DNA from 4 places in the Paenibacillus konkukensis genome. Region 2 is predicted to be linked to each of the others. Evidence: riboswitches for the same ligand, from Rfam matches in the RefSeq annotation. Region 2 holds a riboswitch; each other region holds the start of a gene.
What was found. Region 2 has a riboswitch for cobalamin ahead of nrdI (class Ib ribonucleoside-diphosphate reductase assembly flavoprotein NrdI). Riboswitches for the same ligand answer to the same signal wherever they lie in the genome.
Positions count from the first base shown of each region.

Region 1: linked by a shared signal. The riboswitch ahead of SK3146_RS26395 (ABC transporter substrate-binding protein) and the one ahead of nrdI (class Ib ribonucleoside-diphosphate reductase assembly flavoprotein NrdI) in region 2 are both predicted to bind cobalamin.
Region 3: linked by a shared signal. The riboswitch ahead of SK3146_RS04335 (energy-coupling factor ABC transporter permease) and the one ahead of nrdI (class Ib ribonucleoside-diphosphate reductase assembly flavoprotein NrdI) in region 2 are both predicted to bind cobalamin.
Region 4: linked by a shared signal. The riboswitch ahead of SK3146_RS25665 ((2Fe-2S) ferredoxin domain-containing protein) and the one ahead of nrdI (class Ib ribonucleoside-diphosphate reductase assembly flavoprotein NrdI) in region 2 are both predicted to bind cobalamin.

Region 1 covers NZ_CP027059.1:6,065,361-6,069,570, forward strand. The annotation lists gene SK3146_RS26385 (aspartyl-phosphate phosphatase Spo0E family protein) at 120-386, shown strand; gene SK3146_RS26390 (hypothetical protein) at 752-1,270, shown strand; cobalamin riboswitch at 1,293-1,495, shown strand; gene SK3146_RS26395 (ABC transporter substrate-binding protein) at 1,691-2,740, shown strand; gene SK3146_RS26400 (FecCD family ABC transporter permease) at 2,742-3,779, shown strand; gene SK3146_RS26405 (ABC transporter ATP-binding protein) at 3,818-4,210, shown strand, end outside.
Region 2 covers NZ_CP027059.1:1,992,943-1,997,152, reverse strand. The annotation lists gene SK3146_RS08645 (type III pantothenate kinase) at 68-841, shown strand; cobalamin riboswitch at 1,177-1,378, shown strand; gene nrdI (class Ib ribonucleoside-diphosphate reductase assembly flavoprotein NrdI) at 1,864-2,223, shown strand; gene nrdE (class 1b ribonucleoside-diphosphate reductase subunit alpha) at 2,210-4,210, shown strand, end outside.
Region 3 covers NZ_CP027059.1:991,257-995,466, reverse strand. The annotation lists partial or broken gene SK3146_RS04340 (thioredoxin domain-containing protein) at 1-1,657, shown strand, start outside; cobalamin riboswitch at 1,931-2,121, shown strand; partial or broken gene SK3146_RS04335 (energy-coupling factor ABC transporter permease) at 2,278-3,044, shown strand; gene SK3146_RS04330 (energy-coupling factor ABC transporter substrate-binding protein) at 3,041-3,319, shown strand; gene cbiQ (cobalt ECF transporter T component CbiQ) at 3,316-4,119, shown strand; gene SK3146_RS04320 (energy-coupling factor ABC transporter ATP-binding protein) at 4,116-4,210, shown strand, end outside.
Region 4 covers NZ_CP027059.1:5,886,532-5,890,741, forward strand. The annotation lists gene SK3146_RS25655 (MFS transporter) at 1-1,092, shown strand, start outside; gene SK3146_RS25660 (DUF1540 domain-containing protein) at 1,753-1,908, opposite strand; cobalamin riboswitch at 2,432-2,632, shown strand; gene SK3146_RS25665 ((2Fe-2S) ferredoxin domain-containing protein) at 2,786-3,067, shown strand; gene SK3146_RS25670 (ABC transporter substrate-binding protein) at 3,213-4,210, shown strand, end outside.

The DNA.
Region 1 (4,210 bases), 3.9 Mb from region 2:
CAAAAAAAGTCATTTCCATCCCAACTAAAAACTGGTATCTTTAATAGTATAGAAGTTTCATATCGTTGATCATTTATGAGACTTCCGAATCTAGAGATAGGCGTTAGGGGGGATGAAGAATGGCCTTTCCGGAATATCAGCTAAGACAGTACATCAATATCGGTTGGATTCGCGAGAATAACCAGCAGCCGAAGTGGATTTTTGGAAGAAAGAAACAGTCTTCTTCTACCGCTTCTTTAGAAGAAGAGATTTATAACCTGCGTCTGAAATTGGAGCAGCTGGTCCAGACCGAGAAGAGTTTGACCTCACCGAATGTTGTGGAGATCAGCATGCTGTTAGATCAAAAAATTAACGAATATATGAACCGTAGCAAGAGGGGCCGTTAGTCGGCTCCTTTTTTGTTTAGGAAATGAAGCGCAGCCATATCCTGTGGAAATCCGGGGTCTCCCCCGAAAGTAAAGTCTACCCATAGAACGATCCCAGAGGAAGGGTTAGACGCCGATCCAGCCTAGGCTGGATGCGGACGGAATAAGCTTCAGAGCATCACGTCACTACCCTGGAAATTACTCTTGGTACCCCATTTCCATTGTCTGTGGTGCCGCGTCGGCGGCATGGATGGCTTTTGGGGGATTTGTTCTTCGTCTTTTTGATAGACCGTCGGCATTTATGATATGATGGAGGGTAGTAACTGCAGAAGCGCGAGGCGTACCGTATGATGACTGTAAGGAGAGGGAACATGAGAGGAAAATTCATGCTAATCATGCTGTTGCTGCTGGTGCTGGCCGGCTGCGGCGGCGGACCGAAGTCGGATGTGCCGATCTTTATGATGGGCGCCAACGGGATTCCGACGGAGGTGGGAGATAAGCTGCAGACTGCGCTGCAGGCGAAGCTCGGACAAGCTCCGACCGTTAACGTGCAGACGGTTCCGATATTTTCGATGGAGAAGCTGATCGTGGAAATTGCTGCCGGAGACAACGGGATCATTGTTGTTCCTATGGAGCAGTTCAAGGCGATAGGGCAGCAGGGCGGATACGTCAGTCTGGACGATGCGGCCAAAGGCGAGGACTACCCGGAGGGCGTGCTCGACCTGCCGGTGGACGGCAAGGAAAGCGGAAAAACCGAGAAGCATCTGTACGGCATTCCGCTAGAGAAAACCAAATGGTTCACGGAGCAGAAATTGAATGGCAAAGACTTGGTCGCCTTCGTGCCGGCCAATGCGAAGAATCAGGATAAAGTGATGCAAGTGATCAAAGTGATTGCCGAGAAGTAAGGATCTAAGGCATAAACATCTTTATAGTATGTATCGAACAGGTGCCTGCCAAGGCCGAGAGCTTTGCAGGTTAAAAGGGAAGCCGGTGCAAGTCCGGCACGGTCCCGCCACTGTATATGGGAGCAAGCGCCTCCGCATGCCACTGTTCTTGGATGCAAGAATGGGAAGGCGAGGCGCTCCATCATGCCCATAAGTCAGGAAACCTGCCTGTTCGATGGAAGACCGGCCTTTCGAGGAAAAAGGGGTGTCGAGCGCATACGGTTCTCGCCTTTCAGGAGAGCCTGATTGCCGTTTGATCAATCGTGAGCCCTCTGGTTTCTCCGGCCGCCCCCGGAGCTCAGAGGGATTTTTCTTGTACGGAAGCAGGAAGCGAGCGCGCGGTAAGCGCGTGAAAATAAATTTGAGGAGCTAACACCGATAATGAAGAAAATCGTACAACGCATATCATCGAAACGTTGGCTGGCGGCAGCTTTGGGACTTGCTTTGCTGCTCGGCGCAGCCGGCTGCGGCGGAACGAACGAGGCGAAACAACCAGCTAAGGGCGAGCTCGTCGACCCTCCCAAGGCGGGGTCAGGGACGCAAGCATCGCCGGCTCCTACCGCCGCTCCGGCGGGCGGGGAGAAGAAGGCGACGGTTTATCCGCTGAAGGTCAAGGATGCGACCGGCAAAGAGTTTACGTTTGAAAAGGCGCCTTCCAAAATTGTTTCCGTTTCCCCGAGCGAGACGGAAACGCTGTTTGCCCTTGGGCTGGGCGACAAGATCGCCGGCGTGTCGGACTTCTGCGACTATCCCGAGGAGGCTAAGCAGAAGCCGAAAATGGGCAGTATCGTGAAGCCGAACGAGGAGGCGCTGATCGCCGCCAACGCCGACCTTGTGCTCTCCGGCGTATCGCTCAAGACGGCGGCCGTGGAGCAGCTGCGCGGGCTAAATATCAATATGTTCAAGGTCGAACCGAAGACGATCGACGATGTGATGAACAATATTTTGATGTTCGGGCAAATTTTCGATAAGCAGGAGCAGGCGGAGAAAGTGGTCGCTTCGATGAAAGCCGAGCGCCAAAAAGTAACGGATGCGGTCAAAGACTTAAAGCCGGAGCAAAAGAAGCGGGTGCTTATGGAGTTTTCCCCGGGCTGGACGGTCGGCAAGGGCGAGTTTCTCGACGAGCTGATCACGCTGGCCGGGGGCATCAACGTCTCCGCGGATATAACCGGTTATGCGCAGCTGAATGAGGAGAAGGTCATAGCGGATAATCCGCAGGTCATTCTGTACCCGAAAAATTTGATCGACGAAAATTCGAAGAAATCGCTGGATCAAATTATTAAGGAGCGCAGCAGCTGGGCTTCAGTGGATGCGATCAAAAACAATCGGCTGGCCGGAGTGGATAAGGACACGACAAGCCGCCCGGGTCCCCGCATTACCGCGGGATTGGTGGAGATAGCCAAAGGCATATATCCGGAATTGGTGAAGTAGTATGAAGCGGAAGCTGACGATGTGGGGAGGAGCGGGCATTCTGCTCCTTTTTCTTTCCGTAACGATAAGCTTGTCCATCGGGACGGTGCATGTGCCGCTGCGGGACGTCTGGGGGATACTCGCTCATCATCTGCCGGTGATCGGCGGTTCGGTGCAGGCGGATTGGCAGCCGGCGGCCGAGCAAATCATCTGGAAGGTGCGGCTTCCGCGCGTTCTGCTCGGCATGCTGGTCGGGGCCGCGCTGGGCATTGCCGGCGCTGCGTTCCAAGGGGTGCTGCGCAATCCGCTCGCCGACCCGTATACGCTGGGAGTATCTTCCGGGGCTTCCGTCGGCGCGGCCTTTCTCATTTTGTTCGGGCTGCAGTTTGCGCTATTCGGCGCCTGGACGGTGCCTGTCGTCGCTTTTGTCACGGGAACGCTTTCGCTCGTCACGGTCATTATATTGGCAAGAACGGACGGGAAGCTCCGAACGGAGACGCTCGTGCTGGCTGGGGTCGTGATGCAGGCGTTTCTGGGGGCGTTCGTCTCACTGATGGTGGCGATGTCCAAGCAGGTCATCAATGAAATCGTATTTTGGCTGATGGGCAGCCTTGCTATGCGGAACTGGTCGTATTCGCTGATTTTGCTGCCGTATTTGACTGCCGGCGCGCTGGTGCTGCTCGGCTTCGGCCGGGCAATGAATTTGTTTGCGCTCGGCGAGCGGCAAGCTTCTTATCTCGGCGTTCACGTGGAGCGGACCAAGCTCATCGCGCTTGCGGCGGCAACGCTAATTACCGCCGCGGCGGTATCTGTATCGGGAGTCGTCGCGTTCGTCGGCCTTATCGTGCCTCATCTGCTGAGGCTTCTGGTCGGTCCGGATTATCGCCTGCTGCTGCCGTTATCTTTGATCGGCGGCGCGTTCTATGTGCTGTGGGCGGATACATTGGCGCGGACGCTGCTTAGTCCAACGGAAATTCCGCTGGGCGTGGTGACGGCGTTTATGGGCGCTCCGTTTTTCGCGTATTTGCTGAAGCGCGGCAAGCGGATGTCCAATTCTTAGTGTACATCGGCATACTTCGATCACAAGGAGGCTAACGAATGGAGACGGGAGCTCGGCAAGAGCTGATTCGGGTGCAGCATGCGGCCATCGCTTATCATGAGCGGCCTGTGCTGGAAGATATCAGCTTCGCGGTTCACACAGGGGAGTGCTTCGGCGTTATCGGGCCGAACGGCAGCGGCAAGTCGACCTTGCTGAAGCTGATCTCCGGCGTGGAGAAGCCCGGTGCGGGCAGCGTGCTGCTGCAGGGCCAAGAGGCGCATACTTACCCGCGCAAGCCGCTGGCGCGCTGGACGGCGGTGCTGCAGCAGGATGCGCTTCCGGCTCTCGGCTTTACGGTGCGGGAGATTATCGCCATGGGGCGCTATCCGTTCCAAAATTGGCTCGGCGACGAAGCCGCGGGAGACGATTCGGAACGGCTGATCGATGCCGTC
Region 2 (4,210 bases):
CCTTGTAGCGGTGACTCTTCGAATTGTTTATAATAGCAATGACATGTTGGACACAGGAGAATGAGCGATGCAGGAAAACATACTAGTCATCGACGTCGGCAACACGAATATGAAGCTGGCGGTTTACGGCGGGACGAGCCTGAACCAATTTTGGAGAATCACTACGCAGCGCGATATGACTGCGGAAGAGCTGTGGATCGTGCTGCGCCAGTTGTTTGTCCGGAGCCGGTTCGATTATTCCGCTTTGGGAGGCGTCGTGATCAGCACGGTCGTACCGTTCCTATTGGCGGCGCTGCGCGAAGTTTCCCGTCGTCATCTGGGATTGGAGCCGCTTGTATTCGGACCCGGGATCAAAACCGGTCTCACCATCAAAACCGATCATCCCGCGCAGGTCGGATCGGACCGGATCGCCAGCGCGATAGCGGCCCTTCAGTTTTATGGCGCGCCCGTCATTGTGATCGGTCTCGGAACGGCGACGACGATCAATGTCGTGGACGACAAAAAGCAATTTCTCGGCGGAGCGATTTTGCCCGGCGGATTTATATCGGCCGAGGCGCTGTACCAAAATACGGCCCAGCTGCCTTCGGTGAATATTACTAGCCCCGAGAGGGGGCTTAGCCATGATACGTCGTCCAGCATGATGTACGGCATTGTGAACGGAATCGCCGGGCAGGTCGACGGGATCGTGACCAGAATGAAGGAAGAGACGGGACTGCCTTTTACGGTGGTCGCCTCGGGGGGCTTGTCGGAGCTGATCTCGCCCGAGTCGCGGACGATCCAGCACACGCATCCGGATCTTGTGCTCGAAGGCTTGCGCATCGCTTGGGAGTTAAACCGCTAGATGCCGGAAGCCCGCTGCCGAAAAAGACGAAGCAAGCGGAAACCGGCTGCGGAAGCGTCGGCGTTCGCCCTTGTCCCCGGATTTCAACCGGCATTTTCCGCATGGCGCGATCGGCGTTTTTACCGCATTTCTATAAGCAGTTTATAGCGAAGCCTTGCAAGGACGAACGACCGCGTTCAGGAGCAAGCAGCATGAACCCCGGCTCTCCTTTTGCCATAAGGCTTCTTCGCCTTGCCGGGAGCGGGGCGGCGAAAGATTGCGTCCGGTTTTGTGCAGAGTGGGACAAATGTATCATTGACAATCACAATATATTGAGGTACATTTAATTCTGCATTCTATATATTGTGCTGATCGGTGCTTTTCGCTTGTTTGAAGCGTTAAGCTTAAAAGGGAAGTCCGGTGCAATTCCGGCACGGTCCCGCCACTGTAAGGGAGGAGCTTCGCGCCAAAAGCCACTGGGATGATCAGCATTCCGGGAAGGCGGCGAGGAAGCCGGGATTCCCGAGTCAGGAGACCTGCCTATCAGTTTGCCACTACCTACGGAGAATAGGGAAGTGTCGGATTCGTACGTACATACGCTTACGGTTGATTGTTAACCGTAGAGCTTTTCGTCCAGAATGCGCATCCGGCTTCCGCCGAAAGAAGCGCTTTTTTTGTTGTTTAGGAAATTATGCGCGGCAATTTCCTGTGGAAATCCGGGGGCTCCCCCGAAAGTAATGTCTAACCATAGAACGATCCCAGCGGAATGGTTAGACGCCGATCCAGCTGAAGCTGGATGCGGACGGAATAAGCTTCAGAGCATCACGTCACTACCCTGGAAATTACTCTTGGTACCCCATTTCCATTGTCTGTGGTGCCGCGTAGCGGCATGGATGGCTTTTGGGGGATTTGTTCCTGCTCAAGAAACGGCTTCAGAGAAGCGTTTCACGTTTGCAGGATTTTGTCCTGCTGATTTTTTTTGATATGGCGCCAATCTATCAGAAATTTTGATAGGTTCGGAAACAGGAGAGGAGAACACCGATATGCTGATTGCTTACGACTCCAAAACCGGCAATGTGGAACGGTTCGTCGGCAAGCTGAATGTGCCCTCGGTCAAAATCGAGGAGAATATGACGATTGACGAACCGTTTGTGCTCGTCACCTACACGACCGGTTTCGGCCAGCCTCCTGAGAAGGTGCTTCATTTCCTGAAGCGCAACTATCGCCGCCTGGCCGGCGTATCGGCAAGCGGCAACCGCAATTGGGGGAACAACTTTGCCGTCAGCGCGGACCGGATCGCCCGCATGTACGGCGTACCGGTGCTGACCAAATTCGAATTATCGGGCACGTCCCGCGATGTAGAGCAATTCATGAAGGAGATGAGCGCGGTTGCGTCATATTGAATTAAACAATCAGTTGATGAGACGGGAAGACGACGGCTTCTTCCGGCTGGATATGGACCGGGAAGCGGTGGACGCATTTATGGAAGAGGTATTTGCCAAAAGCCAAACGTTCCTCTCCCATACCGATAAAGTAAAGCAAATGATCGCCCTTAACTACTACGAGAATGTGTACGAGCAGTACACCGAGCAGGAGGTCGAGGAAGTTTACAAGCTGACGCACGGCTACAATTTCCGGTTTTCCTCGTATATGGCGGCCTCGAAATTTTATACGGATTATGCGTTGAAGAGCAACGATCACTCCCGTTATCTGGAGCATTATCCGGACCGCGTGTCGATCGTCGCCCTGCATCTTGCGCAGGGCGATGCGGCGACGGCATTGACGCTGGCGGCGTCGATGATGGAACAGCGGCTTCAGCCGGCCACGCCGACGTTCTTGAACGCGGGCAAGAGCCGCCGTGGCGAGATGGTTTCGTGCTTCCTGCTGGAAGTGGACGATTCGCTGAACGCGATCAATTATACGCTTGCCACATGCATGCAGCTGTCCAAGGTCGGAGGCGGCGTTGCCGTCAACTTATCCAAGCTGCGCGGGCGCGGTGAGCCGATCAAAGGCGTGGAAGGGGCGGCCAAGGGCATCATGCCGGTGCTGAAGCTGATGGAGGACGCCTTCTCTTACGCGGATCAGATGGGTCAACGCAAAGGGTCGGGAGCGGCCTATTACAATATTTTCGGCTGGGACGTCATGGAGCTTCTCGACAGCAAAAAAATCAATGCCGACGAGAAAAGCCGTCTCAAGACGCTGTCCATAGGCTTGATCGTGCCCGGCAAGTTTTACGAGCTGGCGGAGCGCAACGAGCCGCTTCACGTGTTCGCTCCTTATTCGGTGTTCCGCGCCTACGGCCGGCATCTCGACGATATGGATATGGACGACATGTACGATAAGCTGCTTGCCGACGAGCGCGTAAACAAAAAGGTAATTATGTCGGCGCGCGACATGCTGGTGAAGATTGCCGCCATTCAGCTCGAATCGGGATACCCGTACATGATGAACAAAACGAACGCGAACCGGCAGCATGCGCTGAAGGCGCTCGGCAGCATCAAAATGTCCAACCTGTGCACGGAAATTTTCCAGCTGCAGGAGACATCGGAGATCGGCGATTACGGACAGCAGGACATCATTCGCCGGGACATCTGCTGTAATCTGGCCTCGCTCAATATCGTCAACGTGATGGAGCAGCGCAAAATCCGCGAGTCCGTCCACGAAGGCATGATCGCGCTGACGGCGGTCAGCGACATGACGACGGTAGCCAATGCTCCCGGCGTGGTCAAGGCGAACCGCGAGCTGCATTCGGTCGGTCTCGGCGCGATGAACCTGCACGGCTATTTGTCGAAAAACCATATTACGTACGAAAGCGATGCGGCCCAAGAATTCGCTCGCGCTTTCTTTATGGCGGTCAATTATTACTCGATCGAGAAAAGCATGGAGATCGCCCGCGAACGCGGCATAACCTTCGAAGGCTTCGAGCGTTCCGATTATGCGACGGGGGCCTACTTCGACCGATATACGAATACCGACTATCGTCCGGTTTCCGACCGCATCGGTCAGCTGTTCGAAGGGATGACGCTGCCGTCGCCCGCAGATTGGCTTGAATTGAAGGAAAAGGTGGCGAAGCACGGTATGTACCATGCTTATCGTCTTGCGATCGCGCCGACCCAGAGCATATCGTATATCCAAAACGCCACGTCGAGCGTCATGCCGATCGTTCAGCAGATCGAGACGCGCACATACGCTAACTCGACGACCTATTACCCGATGCCGTTTTTGTCCAGAGACAATGTGTTTTACTACAAATCGGCTTATAATATGAACCAGTTCAAGGTGATCGATCTGATCGCGGAAATTCAGCAGCACGTCGACCAGGGCATTTCCACCGTTCTTCACGTCAATAGCGACGTGACGACGAGAGATTTGGCGCGCTACTATATTTAC
Region 3 (4,210 bases), 1.0 Mb from region 2:
GACGAAGCTGGCCGATGCATGGAAGGAGAGCCCGGACAAGCTGGCCGAGACGAGTGAGCAGGTCGTTCAGGAGGTCGAGAGGACGATGCTGTCGAACCTGAAGGGGACCCTCTCCGAAGACGTCCTGGATAAGGCGTTCGAGCAGTACGAGCAGCGGTTTGATCCGGAGTACGGAGGGTTTGGCGACAGGCCGAAGTTTCCTACTTCACATCATTTGTCATTCTTGCTTCGCTATTATCAGCGGACCGGCAAGGAGGCGGCGCTGCGGATGGCGGAGAAAACGCTGGATGCGATGTCCCGCGGCGGAATGTTCGACCATATCGGATACGGTTTTTCCCGTTATTCGGTGGATGAGCGGTGGCTTGTTCCGCATTTTGAGAAAATGCTGTACGATAACGCCCTGCTGGCCTGGACGTATATCGAAGCCTACCAGCTGACTGGCAAGGTGAAGTATGCGAGAGTCGCCGAGCAAGTGTTTACCTATATTTTACGAGATATGACGCATCCGGAGGGCGGCTTCTATTCGGCGGAGGATGCCGACTCCGAAGGGGAGGAAGGCAAGTTCTACGTATGGTCCCCCGATGAAGTCACAGACATCCTGGGGGCCGAGGACGGAGAATGGTACTGCGCCCTCTACGATATTACGGCGGAAGGCAATTTCGAGGGGCAGAGCATTCCGAACCTGATTGCACGCGATTTGGAGACGGCGGCCCGGCTTCAAGGGGGAACGGCCGAGCAATGGCAGGAGCGAGCGGAACGCTGCCGCCAGCAGCTGTTCCTTCAGAGGGAGCGGCGCGTTCATCCCGGCAAGGACGACAAAATATTGACCTCATGGAACGGTCTGGTCATCATGGCGATGGCCAAAGCGTATAAGGCGCTCGGCAATGAGACGTATTTGCAGGCGGCGGTCAAGGCGGCGCAGTTTATTATATCGCACATGAGGAGAGAGGACGGGCGCTTGCTGGCGCGTTACCGCGACGGCGAAGCGGCATATCTGGCGTATGCGGACGACTACGCGTTCCTTGTGTGGGGGCTGATTGAGCTGTACGAAGCGACGTTCGACCTGAGCTATTTGAAGCTGGCGCTTGAGCTGAACGCGCAGATGCTGGAGCTGTTCTGGGACGAACAAAGCGGCGGGTTGTATTTTTACGGCAGCGACGGCGAAGCTTTGTTTACAAGAAATAAGGAGATTTACGACGGAGCTTTGCCGTCCGGCAATTCGGTGGCGGCGATGAATTTGCAGAAGCTGGCCAAGCTGACCTATGATGCCAAGCTGTCGCGAATAGCGGATACGCAGCTCGCAGCGTTCGCCGGGGCGATCGAGCATTATCCTTCGGGGCACGCGATGTTCCTGATCGCGCTGGACATGGCCTACGGCCCTTCAAGCGAGATTGTCATTGCGGGAAGGCGCGACGCGATGGAAACGCAGCAGATGATCGAAGCGGCACGAAGCGGCTTCCGGCCGAATGCGCTGACGGTGCTGGTGCCGGCGGGCGAGGAAGGGGAAGAGACGGCGAAGCTCATTCCGCTCGTTCAGGACAAGCGGGCGATCGGGGGACGAACGACGGCTTATGTCTGCGTGGACTTCGCTTGTCAGTCGCCGACGGCGGATGTGGACGAGTTGGCCGAGCTGTTAGCTGATCCGATGGACGAGTAGCGGCGGAACGAATTTCTGCTTATTTACCGCGATGGCTCGGGTCAACACCTCTTCAGGTATTGCCATAAAAAGTTTGGACCTAAGCAGGAGTTTGTCTCCGGGCAGCGAATAACACATAAGTCTGTACTACATGAACTGCATATGGAATAGGATAAAACCGTAATCGACGTCTTGGAGCTTCGCTGTCCGGGCTGGTAGCAGGTTTTATCGCGGATAGAACGAAGGGCGGCGGCTCTCCTGCACATGGATGGCGTCTCGCTTGTTCATTTTGTCCGTACATTCCGTAAATTAGGTGCCTTTGTGAAGACAAAGGGTAACAGGGAATCGGGTGCAAATCCCGAGCGGTCCCGCCACTGTATACGGGGAGTTTCTTTCATCACGTCACTCGGGGTTAACCCACCGGGGAAGGCGAAAGAAGACAGCGATCCGTGAGCCAGGAGACCTACCTAATTTAACTATGCACCAAGAGTCCTTCGCGGAAAGGAGCGGTGTACGAATCGTGAAACGGCAGGAGCTTAAGCGCTGATGTCGTCTATTCATACGTACCCACGACCAATTCGAGACGGATTGGTCTTTTCTTGTTGCCCGCGAAACCAATCGATCAGGAGGTTGTATTCGCAATGAAAAGAAAAAAATGGATGAGCACGCTGCTCCTCGTCCTCGGGTTTGTGCTGTACTTCAGCGTCAACGAGCCCGAATCCGCTTATGCCATGCACATTATGGAAGGATTTCTCCCGATGGGATGGGCGATCTTCTGGTGGGTCGCGTTCATTCCGTTCTTTGTCCTGGGGCTGCGCGCATTAAGGAAAATTACGAAGGAGACGCCGGAGCTGAAGATTATGCTGGGGTTAGCCGGAGCGTTTACGTTCGTGCTGTCTGCGCTCAAGATTCCTTCCGTTACGGGAAGCAGCTCGCATCCGACGGGGACGGGCCTCGGTGCGGTCATGTTCGGCCCGCTGCCGATGAGCGTGCTCGGGTCGATCGTACTGCTGTTCCAAGCGGTGCTGCTCGCGCACGGGGCTTGACGACGCTGGGAGCGAACGCCTTCTCGATGGCCTTGGCCGGTCCGGTCGTCGGTTATTATGTGTATCGCTGGATGATGAACGCCTCCGGCAAGCAGAAGCTGGCGATTTTCACGGCGGCGGCCCTGGCCGACCTGTCTACGTATGTCGTCACTTCGCTGCAGCTGGCGCTGGCATTCCCGGCGGAGCAGGGAGGCATTGCAGCTTCGTTCCTGAAATTCGGCGGCATCTTCGCCATAACGCAAATTCCTCTCGCGATCAGCGAGGGCTTGCTGACCGTATTGATCTGGAATTGGCTGCAATCTTACAGCACCAATGAGCTGGCTCTGCTGCAGCGCCAAATGAAAGGAGTCAAAGAATCGTGAAAAACAGTACGAAATGGATTCTCATCGCTGTGGTGTTATTGGCCGTTCTTCCGCTTCTTTTCGTAAAAGGAGAATTCGGAGGAGCGGATGACGCCGCCGAGGATATGATCAAGACGCTTCAGCCGTCTTACGAGCCGTGGTTCTCGTCGCTGCTGGAGCCGCCGCCGGAGACGGAGAGCATGCTGTTCGCCTTGCAAGCTGCGCTCGGATCCGGATTTATCGGGTACACGATCGGCTTGTTCAAAGGAAAATCCGCTAAATCCAAGACGCAATGATTCGAACGATCGATGTTCTATCTTACAATAACAAGCTGCGGATCGTACCGCCCATGTGGAAAAGCGGCTTCGCCGCCGCTCTCGTCTTCCTCGCCTACCTGACGCATCCGGTCGTTGAGCTCGCGCTATTCGGCTGGATGCTGGTGTGGACGATCGGGTACGCGAAGATTCCGCTGCGCTATTACGGGGCGTTTTTAGGCGCCTCCTGTCTGTTTTTTATCGGGAGCCTGCCTGTGCTGCTGCTGGAAATTGAACCGGCGGGCTCCGCGCAACAGATGACGCATGGCATCATAGTAGGCGCTTTTTCCCATATGACCTTGTATTTGAACTGGAACGGACTCCATCTGGCGATGAAGCTCTTCGTCCGCATTCTCGCCTGTTTGTCCGCGACGCTGTTTCTGATCTTGACGACGCCGATGACGGAGCTGTTCCAGGTCATGCGCAAGCTGCGCGTGCCTCATTTGGTGCTGGAGTTGATGTTGATAACGTACCGCTTTTTATTTTTGCTCGCCGATACGGCGCACGATATTTATGTTGCGCAGCGGGCGCGTGGAGGACAGCAGGGCTTTCGCGGCAGATTGCAGGATACGGCCGTTCTTGTCGTGCGGCTGTTCGGCAAGACGATGCAGCGTTACCAGGGGCTGGCGAACGGGATGATCTCCAGGGGCTTTACGGAGGACATCCGGATGGCTCCCTATGAGGCCGAGCCGATGCCGGGGCGGTACAAGCTGGAGATGTACGGCGGCGTTGTTCTGCTCATCGCAGCGGAATGCTGGCTGAGATGGAGGGGGATGCGATGAAGCCGATTATGCAGGCGCAAGAGGTTGTTTACAGCTATCCCGGCACGGAGGCGAAGGCGCTTGAAGGGCTGACCTTAAGCATACCGGAAGG
Region 4 (4,210 bases), 3.9 Mb from region 2:
TTCGCCGTATCGATGATTTCCGTAGCGGAATTTGCGCCGATCTTTATATTTTCGTTTATAGGAGGCACGTTTGCCGACCGCTGGAAGCCGAAGCGGACGATGGTATGGTGCGATGTGTTGAGCGCGGTTTCCGTATTCGCTGTTTTACTCACGCTTGTGTTTGCGACATGGAAGGCGGTCTTTTTCGCGACGCTCGTTTCCGCCATTTTATCGCAGTTTTCGCAGCCGTCCGGGATGCGCCTGTTTAAAACGCATGTGCCCGGCGAGCTCATTCAGATGGGGATGTCCATTTATCAGACGATGTTCGCCCTGTTTATGGTGCTGGGACCTATTCTCGGGACATTTGTTTACCAGCATTACGGGATTCAGACGGCTATTTTCATTATGGGGGTCGCGTTTTTGCTGTCCGCCGCCGTTCTGTTGTTTCTTCCCGCCGACCCGGCGCCGTCCGAGAATAAGCCGGTTACCAGGCTGAAAGAAGAGATGGCCGCCGGCTTCAGGTACGTTCTCTCCAAGCAGGTGCTGAGCACGCTCGGCGGCTGTTTCTTGACGGCCGGTCTGGCGCTCGGCTTGATCCAGCCGTTAGGCGTGTTTCTGGTGACCGAGCGGCTTGGCTTGCCCAAGGAAAATATTCAATGGCTGATGACCGCCAACGGGGTGGCGATGATCATCGGCGGCGTTCTTGCGATGACCATGTCCAAAAGCTTCAAGCCGCAGACGATGCTGGTCATCGGGATGATCGTAAGCGCGGCCGGCATGGTGGTAACCGGCTTGTCGACGTCCTTGTGGCTGACGCTCGGCGCGCAATTTGTTTCCGGCTTGGTGCTCCCGGCGATTCAGATCGGCATTAATACGATGATTCTGAGCAATACGGAAGAATCGTATGTAGGCCGGGTCAACGGGATTCTCAGTCCGCTCTTTATGGGCGGAATGGTGTTGACGATGAGCATGTCAGGTTGGCTGAAAAGCATGTTTCATATCGTAGCTATGTACGAAACGGCTGCCGTTTTGTTCGTCATCGGTGTTCTGGTCATGCTGCCTTTGTACCGTGGCGGAGTGCGGAGCGAGGCCGGTTCGCCCGGAGAGGCGTAACACCCGGTGAAATGTAGAGCGACCGCCCGGATTCATATTCCGGGCGGTTTTTAAGCTGGGCGGGTACAGACAAGAGACCTCCCCAGTATAGCTTTCAGGGAAGAATACCCAAGAACGTTCGGCGCCGATAGCCGGCGTTTAGCGGAGGGCATTCTCCGTTACCTGCGGATTAGAGGTTATCTTTGCGGAAATACGGATGAGCGCTGCCACAAAATTCGTCTTTTTCGCAGTACGAAATCGAATGTTGGTAGACTGGCACGCAATGGTGGCGGTTAACAACCTCAACCGGATGAATGACTTGAACGAGTTGCGGGTGATAAAAGTTTCTTACTATTCTGCGCGGATCAGTAATAATCGGATCCGCTGGCGGGCAACAATGTCTATGCGAACGATATGCCATTACCTATCAGCTCCTCTCATGATCTGAGATAGTATACGACGATCGCCGGCCGGCGGCTTGTGCCCTTGCCTAATTTATACAGAAACATAAATCGTCCGGTACAGGCACCGGCGCGGACTTCAAGCAGGAAAAAATGCTGCGGGAAGAGGGGAACGAGCGCATAATTATCGGCTGATAATAATTATCATTATTGGCTATACTGTATTTGAGCAAGCAAAAAGACAGCCCATATCCCGATAGGCTGCCTTTCCGAAAAAAAATTAGATCTTCGATTCAAACGTTTTGCAGTCGGTTTCCGCCGAGTTTCTGGCTTTATCGTTGTGATTGCTGACTACATAAATAGAAGAAGCGTTGCACTGATTGCCTGCAGCCCAATACTTACAGGAGTTGACTTCGCACATTACGTCTCTCGCCATGGATTCTCACCTCCTTATCTAACTAGCATGGGCAAATCAGGCACGGTTTTATACTCCGCGCCCGGCTAAATCCGGGCTTTTTTGCTGTTTAGGAAATGAAGCGCAGCCATATCCTGTGGATATCCGGGTTCTCCCCGAAAGTAAAGTCTACCCTAGAACGATCCCAGAGGAAGGGTTAGACGCCGATCCAGCTTAGGCTGGATGCGGACGGAATAAGCTTCAGAGCATCACGTCACTACCCTGGAAATTACTCTTGGTACCCCATTTCCATTGTCTGTGGTGCCGCGTAGCGGCATGGATGGCTTTTGGGCGATTTGTTCCCGTACCAGCATGCGTAAAAACGCGGTGAAAAAATGACGGTTAAGCAAGCGGAAAACTTTTTTTGCTCTCTGTTGTCCTCTCCCGTTGTTGACAAAAGACGCCGCTGCTTATATATTAATAGTAATAATTACTATTAGTTACTATCAGTTTCGTGTTGTATAAAACCGTATATTCGTGTATCATCAGTGTTGTTTAACGACAATTACACATCGTGGGAATGGGTGTTCCGGTAAATACCGGAGCTTAATAGGGAAGTTCGGTGCAACACCGACGCGGTCCCGCCACTGTAACGGAGTAGTCCAAGCGAACATGTCACTGATCCAGGTAATCGAACCGGATCGGGAAGGCCGCTGCCGACGTATGATTCCGGAGCCAGGAGACCTGCCTGTTCTGACAGCACTGCTTTGACCTACGGGAGATGGGGAAGTGTTAAGACGGCCGTCATGCGTCCACAGGGACTGTTACGGGCATCTTTACCTTATTTTCTATCGGGTGAAGATGCCTTTTTTTGGTATGCGTTGCAGATTGCGAATCGGGAAGAAGGAGGAATGCGGTTATGGCAACCTGGGATTTATCGCAAACGAGTCATCATGTACTGATTTGCAACGGGGGCAGCTGCTCCCGCAAAGATGCTGACGCGGTGACGTTGGCGATTCGCGAGGAGATTACAGCGCATGGAGCGGACGACCGGATTCATACGACCCGGACGCAGTGCAACGGCCGCTGCGAGGACGCTTGCGTCGTGACGGTTTACCCGCAAGGCGTCTGGTATAAAGAGATTACCCCGGATATAGGCAAAGCGATCGTCAGAGAGCATCTGATCGGGGCAATCCGCTAACCAGCCGTGCCGTTTACGGCTATGCAGACGGAGTTTTTACTCCGACCGGACACGGAACGCCCGGCCTGCTGAAGACGGAAGCCGCCCGCAGGAAGGCAAAGCAGTAATGTAAAGATGAATTCAAGAAGAAGGATGGCAAACGAACATGTTGAAAAAAACGTACTTATTATCAATCTTATGGCTGTGCATCATGATCGGTCTGCTGGGCTGCAGCGCAGGAGCGCCGCAAGCGCAGCAGACCCCGGAAGCCGCATCCGCTGCGGCGAATCAAGGCGAAGTCGTGCTGGCCGCTCCCCGCGATTTGGCTCCGGGGCCTCAGGATGCGTACTACACGAGCCTGATTCTTTATGTGTGGGAGCCGCTGGTGGCATCGGGTGAAGACGGGCAGCCTGCGCCGAAGCTGGCGACATCATGGACGATGTCGGCGGACGGCAAGGAATGGACGTTCAAGCTGCGCGACGGCGTCCAATTCCATGATGGAGAGAAGGTGAACGCGGATGCCGTGATCGCTAACTTCAACCGGTATAAGCAGGTAAGCCCTAAGAGCTCTCCTTTTTACACGCTGGATGTGAAAAGCGCCTATCCGGGTCTTCAGGATGTGGTCAAAGTGGACGAGATGACTTTCAAGCTTGTCTTCGATAATCCGCAGCCGACACTGCTGTATTCGATGGTCAATTTTGCCAGTCCGATCTATAGCCCCAAAAATTTCGATGAAAAAGGCGACTTCAACGGATTGCCTCAAGGAACGGGCCCGTTCAAGCTGATCGAGCATCAAAAGGATCAATTCGACCTGCTCGAAGCTTATGACGGGTATTATGGCGACAAGGCCAAGACGAAGCGCATCCGCGTTCGCGTCATTCCAGATCCGGACACGAGGCTTGCGGCGCTCAAGTCCGGGGAAATTATGGGCGTTATGGATTTGGGAGCCCTTCCGCCGGCTCTGGCCAAAGAATTGCTCAAGGACGACCGCTTCGAGGTGTCCGCTACGAAATCGACGATTTCCCACTACATTCACCCGAACGGGAAAAAGCCGCCATTTGACAATCCGAAGATGCGTCAGGCGCTCAGTCTTGCGATCGATCGCGAGCAGCTGGTCAAGGAGCTGTACTTGGGATACCCGACATCTACCGTCAACATTTTGAA